DNA from 2 places in the Arthrobacter sp. UYCu723 genome. Region 1 is predicted to be linked to the other one. Evidence: predicted binding sites of a transcription regulator. Region 1 holds the regulator's gene; the other holds the start of a gene.
The links. The regulator LexA, encoded in region 1, represses DNA repair genes until DNA is damaged. The targets are predictions, from matches to a motif close to TCGAACANNTGTTCGA.
Positions count from the first base shown of each region.

Region 2: the regulator LexA is predicted to act here: its motif matches at 3,970-3,985, upstream of ACVWZ8_RS17445 (DUF6504 family protein).

Region 1 is NZ_JBSSBW010000001.1:127,270-138,009, forward strand. Features, by position in the region: gene ACVWZ8_RS00575 (histidinol-phosphate transaminase) at 1-433, opposite strand, end outside; gene ACVWZ8_RS00580 (LysM peptidoglycan-binding domain-containing protein) at 557-994, opposite strand; gene lexA (transcriptional repressor LexA) at 1,366-2,115, shown strand; gene ACVWZ8_RS00590 (ATP-dependent DNA helicase) at 2,206-4,395, opposite strand; gene hflX (GTPase HflX) at 4,388-5,956, opposite strand; gene ACVWZ8_RS00600 (class I SAM-dependent methyltransferase) at 6,512-7,126, shown strand; gene dapF (diaminopimelate epimerase) at 7,107-8,063, opposite strand; gene miaA (tRNA (adenosine(37)-N6)-dimethylallyltransferase MiaA) at 8,056-8,991, opposite strand; gene miaB (tRNA (N6-isopentenyl adenosine(37)-C2)-methylthiotransferase MiaB) at 9,055-10,632, opposite strand; gene ACVWZ8_RS00620 (regulatory protein RecX) at 10,708-10,740, opposite strand, start outside.
Region 2 is NZ_JBSSBW010000001.1:3,709,309-3,720,048, reverse strand. Features, by position in the region: gene ACVWZ8_RS17450 (DNA polymerase III subunit alpha) at 101-3,601, opposite strand; gene ACVWZ8_RS17445 (DUF6504 family protein) at 3,598-3,930, opposite strand; gene ACVWZ8_RS17440 (hypothetical protein) at 4,067-4,453, shown strand; gene ACVWZ8_RS17435 (chorismate mutase) at 4,461-4,787, opposite strand; gene ACVWZ8_RS17430 (VOC family protein) at 4,802-5,224, shown strand; gene ACVWZ8_RS17425 (SOS response-associated peptidase) at 5,314-6,060, opposite strand; gene ACVWZ8_RS17420 (AAA family ATPase) at 6,154-6,639, shown strand; gene ACVWZ8_RS17415 (mycoredoxin) at 6,760-7,017, shown strand; gene ACVWZ8_RS17410 (S-(hydroxymethyl)mycothiol dehydrogenase) at 7,160-8,245, shown strand; gene ACVWZ8_RS17405 (MBL fold metallo-hydrolase) at 8,242-8,889, shown strand; gene ACVWZ8_RS17400 (lipoate--protein ligase family protein) at 8,913-9,662, opposite strand; gene ACVWZ8_RS17395 (DUF2177 family protein) at 9,679-10,062, shown strand; gene ACVWZ8_RS17390 (thioesterase family protein) at 10,163-10,740, opposite strand, start outside.

The DNA of each region.
Region 1 (10,740 bases):
CGTAGTCATCGGCCCGCACCCCCACGATGTATTCCGTGTCCGTCCCCGCGGCGAGCAGGGGGTACATGGAGTACGTGGGAGGGAAGCCCAGTGCCGTGCGTCCGGGTCCGCCGAAGGCCTGGAGGATCTGCTGGAGCACCTCGTTGGAGCCGTTCGCTGCCCAGATGTGCTCCGCGCCCAGCCCGTGACCGAGGTATTCCGCCAGGGCTTCGCGCAGTTCCGTGAACTCGCGGTCCGGATACCGGTTCAGGCCGGCCGCTGCCTCTGTTACGGCCGCGGCGATGGCCGCTCGGACGTCCGCCGGCACACCGTGGGTGTTCTCGTTGACGTTGAGCAGGATGGGGACGTCCAGCTGGGGTGCCCCGTAGGGGCTCATTCCCCGCAGATTGGTCCGGAGGGGAAGTCGGTTCAGGCGCTCTAACTGGTCAGTCACTTCAGTAGTTTAAGTGAGACGGCGGCGGGCCCTGAAACTGTGACGGCTCGGGCCAGGTCCGTCGGCGCCTTGGCGGCTGCTTGGTACGCGACGTTCCCGGGGCCGGAAGACTACTGGGCTGGACTACTGGGCCGGGACGAAGAGCGTCTGGCCGGGCAGGACGCGGGCGGCATCGAGGTTGTTGAGCTGGACGATGTCGGCGACGATGTCGCGGGGGTCGCGCCCGGGTGCCACGGTCCCGGCGATGGCCCACAGCGATTCCCCGGGCTGCACCGTGACAGAGACGGTGGGGGTCAGTGACAGCTCCTCAACAGATTCGGAAGCCTTGGCAGGTGCATTCAGGAAGCCGCTGAAGGAAAGGATCAGGGCGGCCAGCAGGATCAACGGCACTCCGAAGAAGACGAACCGGCCCCGCCTGGTCAGCCGCAGGGGTGCCTGCTTGGTGCGGGACGCACCGCCGGCCGGAGCGGCCGGACGGAACGAAACCCGAGGTACGGACCGGCCATACCCGCCGGATGCGTCATGGCCGAAAGTGTCGTGAAACGCGCTTGATGCTGACATGAACTGAGCCCTCCTGGACCATACTGTGCCGCCCGGTGTACTCCACGTACCTGCCGCCAACCGGCCTAACCTTCGAACATAGAACCGAACAAACGCCCTCATCCAACTGCGATACTCTCATCCAGCCCCCGGAGGTTCGAACACATCTTCGAACTTCACCTGTCCAGTTTTAGCACCTATTAACGAACATTGTCGAGACTCGCTAGAACAAATGTTTGAAAAAACTGTGTGGCTGGCCTACGTTTGAGTCACAGGACAACCACTTCTGCAGTCGATCATCAGTAGTTGATCAGCGGGGTCTGACATTCAGGCCGGAAGGTCCCGGTAACTGCCGCAAGGCAGCCGGGCGGATTGGAAAGGCATTGGCGAATATGGCAGCACCAGCCACCGGCGGCCGGGCGTCCCAACGGAGCCCGCAGTCAGCCAGGCCTCCCAAGAGCCTGACCGTCCGGCAGAAGAAGATCCTCGAAACCATCCAGCGTTCGGTGACGGACAACGGCTACCCTCCCTCCATGCGCGAGATTGGCGACACCGTGGGACTGGCGAGTCTCTCCAGCGTGACGCACCAGCTCTCCCAACTCGAGAAGCTCGGCTACCTGCGGCGGGATCCCAAGCGGCCGCGCGCCATGGAAGTGCTCATGCCGTTGACCCTTGACGAGGGCAGCTCCAAGGTCTCGGGAGTGGCGAAGTCCAGCGGCCTGCGTGCCGTGGGCGGGCTGTCCGTCTCGGAACTGGCCAGCGCTACGGATACCGCAATGGTCCCCCTCGTCGGCCGTATCGCGGCCGGTGGCCCCATCCTCGCGGACCAGGTTGTGGAAGACGTCATGCCGTTGCCGCGCCAGCTGGTGGGCCACGGAGAGCTCTTCATGTTGAAGGTGGCGGGCGACTCGATGATCGATGCCGCCATCTGCGACGGCGACTGGGTGGTGGTGCGCCGGCAGGGTGACGCCGTGAACGGCGACATTGTTGCCGCACTGCTGGACGACGAGGCCACGGTCAAGACGTTCCGCCAGCGCGACGGCCACACCTGGCTGTTGCCCCAGAACACGCAGTACGAGCCAATCCTCGGCGACCACGCCGTCATTATGGGCAAGGTCGTCTCGGTCTTGCGCTCCCTCTAGCACCTGCCACACAGAGCCCCGCCGGCGTCCCCCGGACGGGGGATGCCGGCGGGGCCCAACACATTCCCTGCTGCGGGGTGCTCCGTCCGCCTACTTGGCGGTCTGCGCCGACTCCTTGTAGAGCCGTTCCAAAGCCGCCATGGCAATTGCCGGATCGGTGGTCGGCCAGAACGGCGGCAGAGCGGCCCGGAGGAATCCCCCGTAGCGTTCCGTGGACAGCCGCGAATCCAGCACCGCCACGACTCCCTTGTCCGTCGTCGTGCGGATCAGCCGTCCGGCTCCCTGGGCCAGCCGGATCGCGGCGTGGGTTGCGGACACACTCATGAATCCGTTGCCGCCGGCCTGGGCCACCGCGCGGGAGCGCGCTGTCATGAGCGGGTCATCCGGCCGCGGGAACGGAATCCTGTCGATGACTACGAGCCGGCAGGAGCCCCCCGGGACGTCGACGCCCTGCCACAGGGACATGGTGCCGAAGAGGCAGGTGTCCGGTTCATCGGCGAACTGGCGCACGAGCGCCGTCATGGTCGAATCCCCCTGGCACAGAATGGTCATGTCCAGCCGGGGGCGCATCGCCTCGGCGGCGTCCTCGGCAGCCCGCCGGGACGAGAAGAGGCACAGTGCCCCTCCGCCGGAAGCCCGGATCAGTTTTTCCAGCTCGTCCAGCGCCTCCGGGGACGTGCCGCGGCCGGGCTTGGGCAGGTGCTTGGCAACATAGAGGATGCCCTGCTTGGGGTAGTCGAAGGGCGAGCCGACGTCGACTCCGGTCCAGCTGGGCGCGCCGGGGCCTACCAGGCCCAGACCTCCGGCCGCCGGTTCGAAGGCGGAGCCGATGGCCAGGGTGGCCGAGGTCAGGATGACCGTGTGGTCCGCGAACAGACCCTCGCGGAGCCGTCCGGCGACGCTCAGCGGGGCCACGTTGATCAGGGCCGGTGCGCTCTCGTCCGGCTGGGAGTATCCCTGCGCAGGGTCGAAAGTGCTGTTCCGGGAAAACCAGACCACCTCGCGGTTTTCGCGGGCAGCGAGCAGCCGTTCGCAGAGTTCCAGGATGACCATGAGGCGGGAGCGCGCGAGCTGGCGCCCGCCGTCGGCGGTGTTGGCGCTGTCCCCCTTGGAATCGGAGAGCGCGGCGCGGCAGGCGTCACGCAGCTGGTCCACGGAGTCGAGCTGCTCGCTGTTGAGCCCGTTGGGCATCAGCCCGCTGGGGACGCCTTCAATGGCAAGCTCGAGGTTGGACGCGGCGTTGTTGAGCGCGTCCACCGTGATGCCGGTGTGCTTCCGGGCCCCGGAGGCGGCGACATGCACCATTGCCACGGAGAGCTGGCCGGACACGGCCCCGGTGACGCGGTCCTGCAGCTCGTGCGCCTCGTCCACCACCACGACGTCGTACTCGGGCAGCACGGCGAGGCCTTCGAAGGCGCTGACCGCCAGCATGGCGTGGTTGGTGACGACGACGTCGGCGTCGGCAGCGTTCTGCCGGGCCAGTTCGCTGAAGCATTCGGCCGCCAGGGGGCACTTCTGCGCGCCGAGGCATTCCATCGACGTGACGGAGACCTGGCGCCAGGCGCGGTCCGTCACACCGGGCATGAGCTCGTCACGGTCCCCGGTGGCGGTCTCCTCGGCCCATTCGCGCAGCCGGACGACTTCCTTGCCGAGCTGGGAGGAAGGGCCGCCCATGGCGGCAGCGAAGTGCGGCACGGACGTGTCCTCGCCGAGGGAGAAGAGCTGGCCCTCGGAGGGTTCTTCGGAAGGGAAGCCTCCCTCGAGCTTGTGTTTGCACACATAGTTGGAGCGGCCCTTGACGAGGGCCACCTTGACCGGGCGGTCCAGGGCAGGGGTGATGGTCTTGAGCAGCCTGGGCAGGTCGCGGCCCACGATCTGGGTCTGCAGGGCCAGCGTGGCGGTGGAGACGAGGGTGGGTTTGTCACTGACAAGGGAATGCGCGATCAGCGGGATCAGGTAGGCCAAGGACTTGCCAGTGCCGGTGCCGGCCTGGACCAGCAGATGGTCGCCGGTGTCGATTGCCTGCGCCACCTGCCGGGCCATCTCGTGCTGGCCGCTGCGGCTCTGTCCGCCCATGCCTGACACCGCCCTGTCGAGCAGATCGATCACGAACTCCTCGCCGGGTGGTCCGCCGGTTCCTGCTGAACCCTTGCCTGCTGAACCCTTGCCTGATGAAGCCTTGCCTGCTGAAGCCTTTCCGCCGGACGCGTCCCCTTCCGGGTCCTCCCCCGCCGGGCGGTTCGCGTCCGGGTCCCCCCCGGCCACCGCTGCCTCAGTCATTGCTGATGAACGAATCCAGTTCAGCGGCCAGGCCCTCGCGCACCATCACGACGGCGCGGGTGCCGGTCTCCTCGTGGTCGAGGCTGAGGATCTCGGCGTCGGTCTCGTGCAGTTTGTTGAGCAGGTCCCCACGGTTGTACGGGATCATCAGTTCCAGCTTCACGCTGGGCCGCGGGATGCCCTCGCTGATGGCCTTGAGCAGTTCCGGGATGCCCTCGCCGGTGCGTGCCGACACCACAATGTGGCGCGGTTCGCGCTGCTTGAGCCGTTCGATCACGAACGGGTCGGCGGCGTCGGCCTTGTTCAGGACGATGATTTCCGGCACCTTGCGGGCGTCGACCTCGCTGAAGACCTTGCGGACGGCGGCAATCTGGCCCTCCGGATCCGGGTGGGAGACGTCGACGACGTGCAGGATCAGGTCCGAGTCGGCAATCTCTTCCAGGGTGGAGCGGAAAGCCTCCACGAGCTGGGTGGGCAGCGAGCGGACGAACCCCACGGTGTCGGCGAGGGTGTAGCCCAGTCCGTCCGAGGTTTCGGCCTTGCGGACCGTCGGGTCGAGGGTGGCGAACAGTGCGTTCTCCACCAGGACGCCGGCGTCGGTCAGCCGGTTCAGCAGTGACGACTTGCCGGCGTTGGTGTAGCCGGCGATTGCCACCGAGGGCACTGCATTACGACGGCGGTTGGCGCGCTTCGTTTCCCGGGCTGGCTTCATCGCGGCGATCTCGCGCCGCAGCTTGGCCATCCGGGTGCGGATCCGGCGCCGGTCCAGTTCGATCTTGGTTTCACCGGGACCACGCGAGCCCATGCCGGCACCGGCGCCGCCCACCTGCCCACCGGCCTGGCGGGACATCGAATCACCCCAGCCGCGCAGGCGCGGGAGCAGGTATTCGAGCTGGGCCAGTTCGACCTGGGCCTTGCCTTCGCGGCTCTTGGCGTGCTGCGCGAAGATGTCGAGGATCAGGGCCGTGCGGTCGATGACCTTGACCTTGACAATGTCTTCCAGGCTGCGGCGCTGGGACGGAGCCAGTTCGGCGTCGACCACGACGGTGTCCGCGCCGGTGGACATCACGATGTCCTTGAGTTCCTGGGCCTTACCGGAGCCAAGGAAGGTGCCCGGATCGGGCTTCTGGCGGCGCTGCACAATCCCATCGAGGACCTCCGAGCCGGCGGTCTCGGCCAGGGCGGCGAGTTCGCGCAGCGAGTTCTCGGCGTCGGCGAGGGTGCCTTCAGTCCAGAGACCGGCGAGGACGACGCGTTCGAGGCGCAGTTGCCGGTATTCGACCTCGGTGACGTCTTCCAGTTCGGTGGACAGGCTGCCGGTACGGCGCAGTGCGTGCCGTTCCTCAAGGTCCTGCTGGTCGCCGTCGTAGTTGCTGTGTTCCTCGTCCGGCCGTGAGATCGCCTGGGCCTTGCCGAGCACCGACTTGGACTCGCCGGCGGCCGGGGACGCCTTCCGGGCAGGGGTTTCCTTGGAGAGGATCCGGTCGATGACAGCTTGGATTTCCGCAGGACTCATGTCCTGGGCTGCTGAATCGGGTCCGGTGTTGGGCTGACTGGTCATGGTCTCCTTTGAAGGTTCGGCAATTTCAGAATAGTGCCGATCGGTGCCGTGTGGGGCGGAATTCGCGCTGGGCTGACGACTATTGGTCAAACGGGCCTCCTGGGATGCCCGCGGCGGCGGTGCCGGGGCAGGGTGGGCTCCGGGTGGGAGCGGGAGAAGTGGGCGGAAACTAAGGACCGATCCTGGCGGATCAGGCCGCTTTCGAGGGATGTTCATTCGCTGAGCATTGCGGGACTCCAAGTGATGCGGGCGCCGGACAGGGAAGGAATCACTGGATTGGGCGCGCTGCACGAAAGAAACTTGCGGAAGGTAGGGACCTGCGTCGCTGCGGGGACGGGACTTAACCCGTGCCGGCTACTTGAAGTTCAAGAACATGCCTCAAAGACTAGCAGACTGTCATTCTGCCCGGACCGGCAGGCGCCCGGCGGGGCGGCCACTGCTTCCCGGCGGGTTCGCATCGGGGTTCGCATCGGTTTCCCATCGGTTCCCATCGGTTTCCCCTGCGGTTCCCATCGGTTTCCCATACAGGTCGAGGGCCAACTAATCTGGCCAGTTATGGAGTCTGCACACTATTTCAGCGCCCAGCCGGCCGGGCCGTTCACCCGCAAGCCACTGACCGTGGAGCTTGCCGGTGAGACACGCCACCTGCAGACCGCCTCGGGAATCTTCAGCCCGGACGGCATCGACAAGGGAACGGCCGTGTTGCTGGCCGATGTGCCCTCCCCTGCGCCACAGGGAAACCTTCTGGACATCGGCTGCGGCTGGGGCCCGATCGCGCTGACCATGGCGCTGCGGGCACCTCATTCACGCGTCTGCGCGGTGGATGTGAACGAGCGCTGCGTGACGCTGACGAACGAGAACGCGGCGCTCCTGGGGCTGGGAAATCTCACAGCCAGCACACCCGACGCCGTCGATCCGGAGCTGCGTTTCGACACCATCTGGTCCAACCCGCCGATCCGGATCGGCAAAGACGAGCTTCATGCCCTGCTGCTCCTGTGGCTGCCGCGGCTGGCCGAGGGCGGCTCGGCCTGGCTCGTGGTGCAGAAGAACCTGGGGTCCGATTCGCTTCAGCGCTGGCTTGCCGCCGAGCTGGACAGCAGCTTCACCGTGACGCGCGAGAGCACCTCGAAGTCGTTCCGCATCCTGCGGGTCAGGAAAGCGTCCCGCTAGCCACGAGCACGGCCGGGCCGCTGAGCTCGACATGCTCGTGGCCTTCGGTGCCGAGGAAGAATTTCACGCCGACGACACCGCCTGGCACGTGGACGTTCCAGACGTCCGGGGCGCCCTGGCCGGCCCAGTGGCGGATCGCGACGGCGGCCGCGCAGGCGCCGGTGCCACAGGACTGGGTTTCGCCCACACCCCGCTCGTGAACGCGCATGGTGATGGTTCCGACGCCGTCGTGCACCAGCGGCTCGGAGGGCACAACAAACTCGACGTTGGTGCCGTGGGGCGGCGTCGGATCCACATGGGGAGCGGTGAACAGCTGCGTGGCCTCGAGCTCTGCCAGTTCGGCCAGTGCAACGACGGTATGCGGGTTGCCCATGCTCACGGACAGAGCGGGCCGCGCGACCTCAAGTCCTGTGGCGCTGACCAGCGAATCCATGGCCCGCGCGGTGGCCTCGCCCGGGAAGATGAACTCCCAGGGGCCCATGTCGACGGCGTACCCTGCCGCGGTGCGGACAATCGTCTTGGCCCCGCCGCGGGTGCCGATGGTCAGGGATTCCCCGGCGGGCAGCTCGACGAGGCCTTCGGCGATCAGGAAGTGCACAAAGACGCGGACCCCGTTGCCGCACATTTCCGAGAGCGAGCCGTCGCCGTTGCGGTAGTCCATGAACCATTCGGCGTCCGGGTGCTCCGTGAGCAGCTCCTGGCCTTCCGGGAGCAGCCGTGAGGGGACGGCGCGGATCAGGCCGTCTCCGCCGATGCCGCGGTGGCGGTCGCACAGTGCTGCGACCTGCTCCGGGGTGACGGACAGGGTGCCGTTCGGGTCGGCGAGGAGCACAAAGTCATTGCCCGTGCCGTGTCCTTTGGAGAATTTGAGTCCGCTCAGGGCCGCAGTATTGGCTTCTGCGTTTCGGTCAACGGCTGCGGCGAGGGTTTCATCCATGATTCAAGGTTACCGGTCCCGGATGGCCGGGGCGGCACAGTGCGGCGGCCTTGGTCACGAGGCCGGGATCCTGCCAGTCCAGCCAGTGGATGCGGGGGTCCGCCCGGAACCAGGTCAGCTGGCGGCGGGCGAACTGCCGGGTCGCGACGATGGTCTCCTCGGCCGCCTGTTCGAGGCCGGCCTCGCCGTCGAGGACCCGGAGGAACTGGGCGTAGCCGAGGGCCCGCGGGGCGGTCCTGCCCAGCCGGAGCCCGGCCCCATCAAGCCGCCGGACCTCTTCGAGCAACCCCTGGTCCACCATGGCGTGGACGCGGCGGGCGAGCCGCTCCCTGAGCAGTTCGCGGTCCACCTCGAGGCCGATCTGGACGGCAGGCTGGAAATACTCGCGGGTGGGCATGAAGGAACTGAAGGGCCGCCCGGTCAGTTCGTGGACCTCGAGGGCTCGGATGATGCGGCGGGCATCGCCGAGCCGGCCGGCGGACACCGGATCCACGGTCTCCAGCCGGGCCCGCAACGGGGCGGGGCCGTCCGCTTCCAGTTCCGCCTCCAGCCGGCGGCGGATGGCAGGATCGGTGCCAGGGAATTCCAGCACGTCAAGGGCGGCGCGGACGTAGAGCCCGGAGCCGCCGGCGAGGATGGCGCGCTTGCCGCGGGTATGGATGTCCGTGATGAGCGCGCGGACCTGCTGCTGGAAGTCCGAGACGCTGGCTTCCTCGGTCACGTCCAGGATGTCCAGGATGTGGTGCGGCACCCCCCTGCGTTCGGCGTCGGTGATCTTGGCAGTGCCGATGTCCATGCCGCGGTAGAACTGCATGGAATCGGCGTTGATGACTTCGCCGTCGAGCTCCAGCGCGAGCGAGACGGCAAGGTCGGACTTGCCGGAACCGGTCGGCCCGACGACGGCTATCACCGGCGGTGCGTCCCGCACTGCGACGGCCTGAGTGTCCTCCTGTGCCTTGCCGGCCGGAATGCCCTCCGGACCTGCCACGGGCTAGCGGCCGCGGACCGGTAGGGTGGGCATGCCCAAAGACACACCCGTCCTGCCGGAGGCGGCCCCCGGCGCCGGCGCGCCGCAGGAGTCGGCCTGGGACCTGTCCCAGGCATCGCCTGCGCGGGAGCGGCGGAGGCTGTAGTCGTCCGCCGCCGTCACCGGGTCGGCGACGAGGTGGAAGGACGCAGCCTCGGTGATGGTGACGGTCACGAGATCGCCGGGGCGGGGCACTTCGGCGCCGGCGGGGACGGAGAAGTGGACCAGCCGCTGGTCCTGGGCGCGGCCGGAGAGCCGGTGGGTTTCCTCGGCTTTGCGGCCGGACTGGGCCGTGACCATGACCTCGACACGGCGGCCGAGCTGGCGGGCGTTTTCCTCGGCAGCGATCCGGTCCTGCAGCGCGGTGAGGCGTTCGAAGCGTTCCTGGACCACGGCCTTGGGCAGCTGGTCCGGGAGGTCCGCGGCGGGGGTGCCGGGGCGTTTGGAGTACTGGAAGGTGAAGGCGGTGGCGAAGCGCGACTTCTCCACGACGTCGAGGGTGGCCTGGAAGTCCTCTTCAGTCTCACCGGGGAACCCGACGATGATGTCGGTGGAGATGGCCGCGTGCGGGATCTTTTCCCGGACCTTGTCCAGGATGCCGAGGAACTTCGTGGAGCGGTAGGAACGGCGCATGTCCTTGAGGACCTTGTCCGAGCCGGACTGCAGCGGCATATGCAGCTGCGGCATGACGTTGGGGGTCTCGGCCATGGCGTCGATGACGTCATCGGTGAAGGCGGCCGGGTGCGGGCTCGTGAACCGGACGCGTTCCAGGCCGGGGATGTCCCCGCAGGCGCGCAGGAGCTTGGAGAAGGCCTGCCGGTCGCCGAATTCGACGCCGTAGGAGTTCACGTTCTGGCCCAGCAGGGTGACTTCGATGGCGCCGTCGTCAACGAGGGCCTGGATCTCGGCCAGGATGTCACCGGGCCGGCGGTCCTTTTCCTTGCCCCGCAGGGCCGGGACGATGCAGAAGGTGCAGGTGTTGTTGCAGCCCACGGAAATCGACACCCAGCCTGAGTAGACCGAGTCCCGCTTGGTCGGAAGCGTGGAGGGGAAGACGTCGAGAGATTCGAGGATTTCCAGCTGCGCCTCGTTATTGTGCCGCGCCCGGTCCAGCAGGGCGGGAAGGGCACCGACGTTGTGGGTGCCGAAGACTGCGTCCACCCAGGGTGCTTTCTTCAAGATGGTGTCGCGGTCCTTCTGCGCCAGGCAGCCGCCGACGGCGATCTGCATGCCGGGGTTGGCGGCCTTGACCGGAGCCAGCATGCCGAGATTGCCGTAGAGCTTGTTGTCGGCGTTCTCCCGGACTGCGCAGGTGTTGAAGACCACGACGTCGGCCAGCTCACCTGCGGCGGGGACGTAGCCGGCGGCTTCGAGCATCCCGGACATCCGCTCGGAATCGTGCACGTTCATCTGGCAGCCGAAAGTGCGCACCTGGTAGGTACGCGGCTGCGCGGCAGCATGCGCGGGCAAGGCGTCAGCTGCAGACGAGGAGTCCAGGGAGGGCGTGGTACCGGCTGCTGGGGAGGGAATGGTCAAACTCACCTGTTAAGGGTAACGGGTCCGCGCCGCCGCCGTGCCGGAGGGTTCACCCGACTCCGGGTTCAGTAGACTCCGGATTCAATAGTCCGGGTCTGCTTCCGCCCCCGCTGC
Region 2 (10,740 bases), 3.6 Mb from region 1:
AACCAACGCACGACGGCGGCGCGGCGCCGGGTGCAGCAGCCCGCCCGGCGCCAGCCGCGCGGTGCTCAGCCTCCCCGCGCGGCGCCGGCGGCGCCGCGCTTCAGCCACCCAGCCCGGTGATGGCAAGGTTCCGGCTGATTCCGTCCAGCGGGCCCGGCAGTTCCGGCCCGGTGTAGGCGGGGGCGCCGGAAACGGGCTCGGGGAACGGCAGCGTCCCGGTGCGGCTGAGGTCCCACGCCATGCTGGCACTGATGCTGATCCCCCGCGGCCCGGTCCGCCGGGTGGTGCCCCGGATCAGCAGCAGCCGGGTGCCGAACAGCAGCGGTCCTGCCAGCTCCTGGGCCTCATGGAAGAAGACCGAATCAACGCAGCCCGTGCCGTCGTCGACACTGATGAAGACCACCCGGCGGCCGCCCCGCATCGGCGGAGTCTGGGTGGCGACCCGGACTCCGGCGACCAGCACCTCGGTGCCGTTGCGCAGCCCCAGCAGCTTGTCCGCGGTGGTGACCCCGAGGCGGTCCAGCAGGGGACGGTGGCTGGTCATCAGGTGTTCGCTGACGTCAACGGCCATCAGGTCCAGCTCCGCCCGGACGTTATCCACCATGCTGGGCGCGGGCAGCTCCGCCTTCAGGTTTTTCAGCTCAATGTCCCCCAGCGGCAGCGCCAGCTGGCCCTCGATGATCTCCATGCCCTTCCGCTGGGGGCGGTGCTGCAGGTTCTGCAGGTGCCGCACCAGGTCGGCACGGTTGGCTGCTCCCCCGGAGGCCCGGTGCAGGGAATCGAAGGCACCCAGCTGGGCCAGCCGCTGGATGCTCGGCTTGCTGAGCCGGGACCGGGCGCGCAGGTCCGCCAGCGAGTCATACGGCTGTCCTGCCACGATCCGCTTCAGCTCGGTGCCGGAGAGCCCGAAGATGCCGTTCAGGCTCAGCCGGATGCCCAGCTTGCCGCGGTCCGGCCCCGCAGCCACGCGTTCCACCCGGTACTCGGCCTGGCTGCGGTTGATGTCCAGGGGCAGGATGGGGATCCCCAGCCGCCGGGCTTCGGCCACCAGGAGCCGCTTGGGATACATGCCCGGATCGTGCTCCCAGAGTCCGGCGAGGAATGCCTCCGGGTGGTGGGTCTTGAGCCAGGCGGACTGGTAGGTGGGCACGGCAAAGGCGGCACCGTGGGCCTTGCAGAAGCCGAAGCTGCCGAAGGCCTTCAGCGTCCCCCAGACCTTGTCCACCACCTCGGGGCTGTACCCCCGGGCACGGGCCTCCTTTCGGAAGAACTCCTCCACCTTGCCTTCCAGAACCTCGTTGCCGAGGGCGCGGCGGAATTCATCGGCCCGCGCCAGCCCGCATTCCGTCATGACGTCGAAGGTCTTCAGGATCTGCTCATGGAACACGGTGACCCCGTGCGTCTCCTTGAGGACCGGCTTGAGCTTCGGGTGCGGATAGACCTCCGGCGCGAAGCCGTGCCGGTGCTCCAGGAAGGGCCGCACCATGTCCGATTTCATCGGCCCCGGCCGGAAGAGGGAGATATCGATGATGAGGTCGTTGAAATCCCGGGGCGCCAGTTTACCGATGAGTTCGCGCTGGCCCGGGGATTCGATCTGGAAACACCCCAGGGTGTGGGTGCTGCGGATCAGCTCGTAGGTGGGTTCGTCGTCGAGCGGGACGGCGTTGAGGTCGATGCGCCCGTCCGCGGCGATGTAGTCCGGGCCGCTGCCGTCCGGGCCGGCCGGGTGCGCCCCTGCTGCCACCACCTCGGCTTTGGAGGGGTGCAGCCGGATGACCTCACGGACGGCGAAGGCCATGGCGCTCTGCATCCGGACCCCCAGCACATCGAGTTTGAGCATCCCCATGGGGTCCATGTCGTGTTTGTCGAACTGGCTCATCGGCAGCCCCAGGCCGCTGGGCTGAACGGGCGTGCGGTCCAGCAGGGTGGCGTCGCCCAGGATAACGCCGCACGGGTGCATGGAGATGTGGCGCGGCAGCCGGTCCAGCCGTTCCGTGAGGTCCACCAGCAGGTCCAGCTGCTGGTTCTCGGTGAAGTCGCGCTGCTCCACCCTCCCCGCGAATTCCCGCAGCTCCGGTTTCTCCACGAGGGCTTCCCGGAAGTTCCGGGCCGAGAACCGCCACAGCTGCTTGGCGATGTCCCCGATCTCGCCGTCGTCCATGCCCAGCGCCAGCCCGGCGTCCCGCACGGCACCGCGAGCGCGGTAGCCGTTCTGCATGCTCATCAGCGTGACGCGTTCGGACCCGAAGCGCTCAAAGATTTTCCGGTAGACGTTGTGCCGTTCGGCGCTTTCGACGTCGATGTCGATGTCCGGCAAGGTGGCGCGGTCACGGGAGAGGAAGCGTTCGAAGATGAGGTCGTGCTCGAGGGGGTTCACCTGGCTGACGTCGATCAGGTAATTGACCAGGCTGGACGCGCCCGAGCCGCGGGCGGCGGCACGGACGCCCATGTCCAGGATCATCCGTGAGACTTCGGCGACGGTCAGGAAGTAGGCGGCGAAGCCCAGGCTGTCGATGATCCGCAGCTCATGCCCCAGCCTGGCGCGCAGCTCCTCGGCGGGCTTCCCGGCGATCCCGGGGAAGCGGCGGCTGATGCCTGCCTCGCAACGCTGGCTGAGCTCCACGAGGGGATCCCCGGCGATTCCGATCACGGAGGCTTCGGGGACCACGGGCTGCTTCCATCCCATGTCCGTGACCGGGTCCACCCGGCAGCGGTCCGCGAGCGCCTCTGTCTGGGCCATCAGCCGTTTCAGGTCCGCGGCGCCGTACCCGGCGGCATGCATGATCTCTTTGCCCAGCTGCAGCATCTGCGCCGACGACTTGAGCCAGCCCTGCCCGTTGGGCTGGAGCAGCGGGGCAGCCGAGAGTTCGGGCAGGGATTTCAGCGCCCGGGCGGAGTCCAGCACATCCGCGGTGGCCGCGCCGTCCTCGGCGACGTACCGCACGGCATTGCTCAGCACGGCGGGCACGCCATGTTCCGCGGCGAGTTTGAGCATCCGCACAGCGTGGGCTGTGCTGAGCGGCTCACCGGGAGTGCTGAGTTGCGTGACCACCTCGGCGGCGAGGGTCCCCGGCGGCATGGCATCCAGCCAGCGCTTGAACAGGGTGCGGGGGCGCAGGTAGCGCCGCCCGCCCACCGCCCGGCCGACGTCGGAATCCGGACCGATCAGTACCGTCAGCACCGGCTGCAGGGTCTCCGGATGCAGAGTCCGGGAGGCGAGCTCCGCCCGGGTCACGGCCACTGGCACCGCTCCCCCGGCCTTACCGGTGGTGCGGGCGTGGGCGTCCGAGATCAGCCGGCAGAGCGCCCGGTAACCGGCGCCGTTGTTGTGTCCGTGGGCCAGGGCGACGACGCGTCCGCCCACCTGGGTGCGGAGGTCGCCGTCGTCGTCAAGGACCGCAAGGTCAACCCCGACAATCGGATCGAGTCCGGCAGCCATGCAGGCCAACAGGTGCTTGACCGTCCCGTAGAGGCCGTCGCGGTCAGTGCAGGCGAGCGCGGTGGCATCGTCGGCCGCGGCCGCGGCGGCCAGTTCATCCGGCCAGGAGACCCCGTAGTGGGCGCTGAAGGCGGTGGAGACGTGGAGATGGGTGAAGCTCATGCTGATTTCTGCGGACGGAGGCCGTCATGGATCCTCAGCAGCCGCCAGCGGCCGCTGCCGACGTGCCGGCTCAGGTCCAGGGTGAGGGTTTCCGCCTGGGCTCCATCAACCGGGGACGGATCAGCCGGGCGCACCTGGACCCGCCAGATCTCGTGGTCCACCAGCCCGGGGCCGCTCCCCAGCGGGGCCCGCGGTTCCTCCGCCCACCATTGGCGCCGCTCATACCAGCGGACCGGTTCGGCGCAGACGGTGTAGTGCCGGCCGGCCCAGTCAAGCTTCAGAGGCACGCCGGAGGGTGTGCAGACGACGTCTACCGACTCGCTGAACATGCCACAGTGCCTCCCGGGAAACCCCGACCGAATCCTTGTTCGAATATATCTTCGAATGATTCCAGTCTACGCCCGGCCCGGGACAAAACCTAGATCAGGGGTGGACGGACGCTGGCACACGTAGCAGGATTGAGCCATGAGCTCCCATAACGCACTCCTGAAGCATGTAAGCATCGCCGCCAAGGATCCAACCTTGGTGGCGACGTTCGATATAGACGGAAATATCCCGGGGCAAGGCGCCTACGTGGTGGGCCTCCTGGCGGCCGGGCCGGACTATTCCCATCAGCGCAGGCTGGGTATTGAGTTCATGAACGGCGAGGCCGTTTCCTTCTACTACTTCAACCATGACGGCACGGAAGAGAATTTCGACCTCAAGGGCGTGGAACACTCAGGGAACACCATCACCGGAAACTTCCCCATTGCGACTGTGCTTGGCCTCCCCAAGGGCCACCTCATGACGGCCTTCAGCGATTGTGACGGCCGGGACTACCAGGCCAACGTGCCTGTCGAAGAGTCCCTCTAAGCCCCTGCTAGGAGCTGGCTTTGTACACTTCCAGCTCAAGGGTGATGAAGGCATCGATCATGGCCTGGTAGGTCTTTTCGACGAGGTCGACGTCGATGTCCTTTTGTTTCGCAGTGGCGCGGACGTGTTCGATCACCCGCTCCACCCGGCCGGGAGCACGCACCTCGGCGCTGTCCGCCTTGAGGGTTCCGGCGATCCGGATCAGCCGCTCGCGGCGGCCGATCAGGGACACAATCTGCTCGTCCACCTCGTCAACAGCCACCCGCACGGCGGCGAGCTGTTCCCTGTCGGCCTGGGCGGTCTTGTCGTCTGCGTGATTTGTGGACATGTGCATGACAGTATCGAATGATGCAGCCACGAGTCGACTTAATTTCACTGGGTGTCCGCAGTGTTGACTCCGCCCGCAGCTTCTACGTTGACGGCCTCGGATGGCCGGTCCAGCGGGAAGTCCCCGGCGAGGTGCTCTTCATCCAGGCCAACCACGGCCTGGTCCTCTCGCTCTGGGACGCCGGGCAGATGCAGGCCGAAGCAGCCACCGATCCTCCTGCCGGCATTCCGTGCATCACGCTGAGCCACAATCTGGGCAGCGCGGCGGAAGTCGACTGGGTGATGGCCGAAGCGGAGTCTGCGGGGGCCACCATCGTCGCGGCGCCGCAGACCCAGCCCTGGGGCGGCTACACCGGCTATTTCGCCGATCCCGACGGCTACCGCTGGGAGGTCGCCTTCAACCCCAGCTGGGCGGTCGACGGCGGCGGCAAGGTGACGCTCTGACGCCCACCGTCACCACGGGAGTCCGCGCAGATCGATGGTTCCTTCCGGCCACGCCCCTACGGGCTGCGTTCCTGCGCTCCAGCGGCGCGCTAGAACAGGCTTCCCACCGGCTGGATGAGTTCCGGGGAGTCATTCTTCACGTTCCCGACGGCGGTGCCCACGGCGTCGATCGTCCAGCCCTCCGCGACGTCGTGCGCCCCGGCCCGGACCAGGTCCACGAGGGTGGCAGCGTCATCGGCCTGCGGATCCAGCCATGTCTCCATGGTCTGGCGGCCCATCGGCAGCGGGACCCTGTCGTGCAGCGCGGTCAGCTCGGCCAGCATTCCCCCGGCGTAGCCCTCCGGCGGCGAGTCAGTGGTCATGATCGACGTCGAAAGCATCCAGCGCTCCGGGTCCCCCTCGGCCTTGGAAGGGTCTTTCCACCACTCGAAGAGTCCGGCGAACACAATGGGGCGCCCGTCCCGGGGGTGAACGTAATAGGGCTGCTTGTTGCGGCCCTCGCCCTTCCATTCGTAGTAGCCGTCCGCCGGGACGGCGCAGCGCCGGGACCGGGTGGCCTTCCGGAACGCGGGCTTCTCGAGGACGCTCTCGCTGCGTGCATTGATCATCTTCGAACCGATGCCCGGGTCCTTGGCCCAGGACGGCACCAGCCCCCAGCGCGCGATATGCAGCTGCCGGACCGGGCTTCCGTCCACGAGCCGTTCCAGGATGATCGGCACGTCCGCGGTCGGGGCAACATTCCACGACGGCGGAATCGCGAACTCCTCCTCCAGCCCGGCATCGAATTCGGCCAGCAGGTCTCCGACGGCCCGGGCCATCACGTAGCGTCCACACATGGCACCAGCATGCCACCGCACGGATTCCGTGTCATCCGCCTGGCCGTCAGTCCGGGACACCCGCCGGCTGGCCGTATCCCCTAGACTCCCCGCATGGTCAAAACGTCAACGGTGGTCCTGATGTGCGGCGTGGCCGGCTCGGGAAAAACAAGCTACGCCAAGGCCCTTGAGGCCGAAGGTTACGTGCGGCTCTCGGTCGACGAGGAGATGTGGCGTCAGGACCGGGAGCTGGCGGCACGCTTCGGCACCCCCGAATACTTCGATTTCACCGTGGCGGTGGAACGGCAGCTCCGGATCCGGCTCGTGGAGCTCATGGCAGAGGGCCGGGACATCGTCGTCGATCTGTCCTTCTGGTCCAGACAGCGGCGCGAGGAATACAAAGAGCTCGTCACCGCCCACGGCGCTGCATGGCAGCTCGTGTATCTTGACGTGCCCAGGGATGAGCTCCTCCGGCGGCTGGAGCTGCGCCGGCTGCACGCGGGACCGAACTCGGCGCCGGTGGGACCTGCATACCTGGACAAGTTCCTCGCCGGCTTCGAGGCACCTGCTGATGAGGGCGAGACGGTAATACGCCCGTAGCGGCCGCCACCTCTGCGGGAATACCGGCCCCCGGGTTACGGTTAGTGACAATGACGTCCGACTTTTGTCGGCAACCGGCGCTGTCACCCGGCACCGTCAACCAGCTTTGAGGAGAACTTCGTGGACTTCACCCCCGAATCCGGCACCATCACCATGTTTTCGACCACCTGGTGCGGCTACTGCAACCGCCTGAAGAAGCAGTTGGACGCCCAGGGTATCGGCTACACCGAGATCAACATCGAAGAAGTTGAAGGCACCGCAGATCTCGTGGAGAGGCTCAACGGAGGCAACCGCACCGTCCCCACCGTGCTGTTCCCGGACGGCACCGCGGCCACCAACCCTTCCGCGGCACAGGTCAAGAGCAGGCTCGCCGCCTGAGTCTCGCCCGAGGGCCGTTTGTGCAACCTGTTGTACATTGCGCAACAACTTCTGGAATTTGGACTTGGCTGTGTGATAGACAGATCACAGTCACAAATAGCGCTGCCTCCATTTCCCGCACTGTACTCAAGGGAGCTTTTCCGTGGTCCACAAAGTCAAAGGTGTAGTAGCCCGCTCCAAGGGAGCACCCGTCACGGTGGAGACCATCCTGGTCCCCGATCCCGGCCCCGGTGAGGCGCTGGTGGACATCCTCACCAGCGGTGTCTGCCACACCGATCTGCACTACAAGCTCGGTGCCATCAACAACGACTTCCCGTTCCTGCTGGGCCATGAGGCCACCGGCGTCGTCAGCGCCGTGGGACCGGACGTCACCTCGGTGGCCGCCGGCGACCGCGTCGTGCTGAACTGGCGTGCCGTCTGCGGCGAGTGCCGGGCCTGCCGCCGCGGCGAGCCGCAGTACTGCTTCAACACCCACAACGCCACGCAGAAGATGACCCTCGAGGACGGCACCGAGCTCACCGCCGCCCTGGGCATCGGCGCGTTCGCCGCGAAGACCCTTGTGGCCGCCGGCCAGTGCACCAAGGTGGACCCTGAAGCCGACCCCGCCGCCATCGGGCTGCTGGGCTGTGGCGTCATGGCCGGCCTGGGTGCCGCCATCAACACCGGAAACGTCAAGCTCGGCGATTCCGTCGCCGTCATCGGCTGCGGCGGAGTGGGCATGGCGGCCGTCGCCGGCGCCGCGCTCGCGGGTGCCACCACGGTCATCGCCGTCGACATCGACGCCAAGAAGCTCGAACGCGCCAGGGAATTCGGTGCCACCCACACCGTGGACTCCTCCGCCGTCGATCCGGTCGAGGCGATCCGCGAACTCACCGGCGGTTTCGGCGCCGACGTCGTGATCGACGCCGTCGGACGCCCCGAGACGTACAAGCAGGCGTTCTACGCCCGCGACCTCGCCGGCACGGTGGTCCTGGTGGGCGTTCCCAGCCCGGAGATGACCCTGGAACTGCCGCTGCTGGATGTCTTCGGCCGGGGCGGCTCGCTGAAATCCTCCTGGTACGGCGACTGCCTGCCCTCGCGCGACTTCCCGATGCTCATCAGCCTCTACCGGCAGGGCAAGCTGGACCTCGACGCCTTCGTCACGGAGCGGATCACGATCGACCAGATCGAGGAAGCCTTCGACAAGATGCACGCCGGCGCGGTGCTGCGCTCGGTCGTTGAACTGTGAGCGCCGGAACCGGGGGCACACTGAAGATCGAGCAGCTGGTAACCTCGGGCACGTTCTCGCTCGACGGCGGCACCTGGGACGTCGACAACAACGTCTGGATCGTCGGCGACGACCAGGAATGCCTGATCATCGACCCGGCGCACGACCCGGCTGCGGTCAAGGCCGCCGTCGCGGGCCGGAAGGTCACCGCCATCCTGCTGACGCATGGGCACGATGACCACATCGGCGCCGTCGGCAAGGTCCGCGACCGCGTCGGCGCAGCGGTCCATCTGAACCGTGAGGACTGGATGCTTTGGGAGCGCGTGTTCCCGGGCACCGAACCGGACCACGCGATCGCGGACGGCGACACGTTCGACGTCGCCGGTGCGCGGCTGGTGGCCCTGCACACGCCGGGCCACTCGCCGGGTTCGACGTGCTTCTACCTGGAAAGCGAGGGCACCGTCTTCAGCGGCGACACGCTGTTCCAGGGCGGCCCGGGAGCCACCGGCCGGTCCTTCAGCGACTTCCCCACCATCATCGAGTCCATCCGGAGCCGTCTGCTGACGCTCCCGGCGGGCACCGTGGTGCGGACCGGCCACGGGAATACGACGACGGTCGGCGCCGAGGCGCCGCAGCTCGAGGAATGGATCGCGCGGGGGCACTGAGCCCGGACGGCCGGCCTGCGCGGTCAGCCGCGCAGGCTGGCGAAGTCTCCAAAGCCGAGCTGCGCGTAGCGGGCGTAGGTGTCGATCACGGCCGCCTCGATGGCGTCCACGTCCAGGTGCGGGACGAGGTCGTTGACGGCGCCGGCCGTGGCAGGGTCCCAGTCCAGGCCGAGCGCCGCGTAGCTGGCTTCCAGCACGGCGCGGATCGGGGCGGGGTTCTCCACCACGATCACCGAGCTGAACAGCCAGCCGCCGGCCACGACGCGCTGGGCGGTGCCGATCAGCTTCACCTGGTGGGCGGGATGCTCCGGATCCTGGCCGTGGACGCTGAATTCGCCGGGGCAGTACTCGCCGGGAATCTCCCCGACGGCGGCGTCGACTCCGGCGCTGCGCAGCGCCTGCGCCAGCAGTTCGCCGAAGAAGGAGAAGCGTCCTTTGGCGCCGGCGATAGCGTCCCGGTGCGGTTCCAGATGATCGATCACGAGGGTGCCCTCGTGGTAGGCAGCGGCACGCCCGCCGGCCTTGCGGACCAGCGGCTCAAAGCCCAGCTCGCGGCATGCCTGAGCGGCGGCGTCGAAGCCCGGAAGGTGTGTGTCCCGCTGCCCGAAGGCGACAGTGGGCACCGGGCGGTAGAGCCGCAGCATGGGTCTGACCTCACCGGCCTTGACCTTCTGCAGCAGTTCGATCGCGAAGTCGAGATCTCCGGCGGCACCGAGGGACTCCTCCTGCCGGACGATCGTCAGCGTGCGTGGTCCGCCCGGGGCCTCCGGCATCTTGTTATGCTCCCTTATGGTCATCTTGCAGTTCCTCGTCGTGGCCGCAGCGTTCGCCGTCATCGACGCCGTCTGGCTCAAGTCAATGAGCAAGTTCTACCGGCGGAGTCTGGGGCACGTCCTGGCGGACAAGCCCCATCTAGGGTACGCCGTTGTTTTCTACGTCTTGTACATCATCGGGATCGTCTTCTTCGCCCTCCAGCCGGCGCTCGACGGCGGAAGCTGGCTCAACGCGCTGGGCTACGGCGCCGCGCTGGGAACGTTCGCCTACGCCACCTATGACCTGACCAACGCCGCGACCCTGAAGAGCTGGCCGCTCGTCATCGTCGTGGTGGACATCGTCTGGGGTGCCTTCCTGACCGGCCTGGCCACGCTGGTCGGCTGGCTCGTCTTCCACTAGCATTTCCCGGCGAGCGGCGTCGGCGTCGGTCCCCAACTGACCCGCAGTTGTTGTCGTTTTGAGCACTGAAAACGACAACTATTGCGAGCCACTTGGGTGGTCAGGACTTCCGCAGCGTCAGGATCTGTTCCGCGCGGCCGAACGGACCGGTGAGGTCATGCAGCACGGTCGACGTGAGGCCGATTCCGTCCGTGCCGAAGGACACCTCGTTGTCCAGCCCCAGCCATTCCCCTTCGGGGCGCCGGTACATGTGGATCTGCAGGTCAAGGTTGGGAAAGGCGTAGCTGCCCTGGCCCGGCGGGACGCGCGCGGCGATCCCGTTGGCGGTGTCCACGAGGCCGACCAGCCGGGCCAGGTCGCTGCTGTCCGCCTGGTCCGTCAGCGGGTGTGTGGTGTGCAGCCAGACCGTGCCGGAGCCGGCGCGGTGCCCCTCGGCAATCCGCATCTGCAGCGAGGCGATGTACCCGCCCGGCCAGATGCTCGCGGCGTCGTAGGGTTCGCATCCTTCCGGCGCGGGGATCCGGGGATCCTCAAAGGCGGCGATGGCGGCGGTGTCGGACATGATCATCCGCCAGGCCGTGGCGCGGATCGCGACCCGCCCCTCCGCCACCAGCTCGGCCTGCAGCAGTTCGATGGTCCGGCCCGGGCGGAGCGTGGTGGTGGTGACTTCGAATTCGC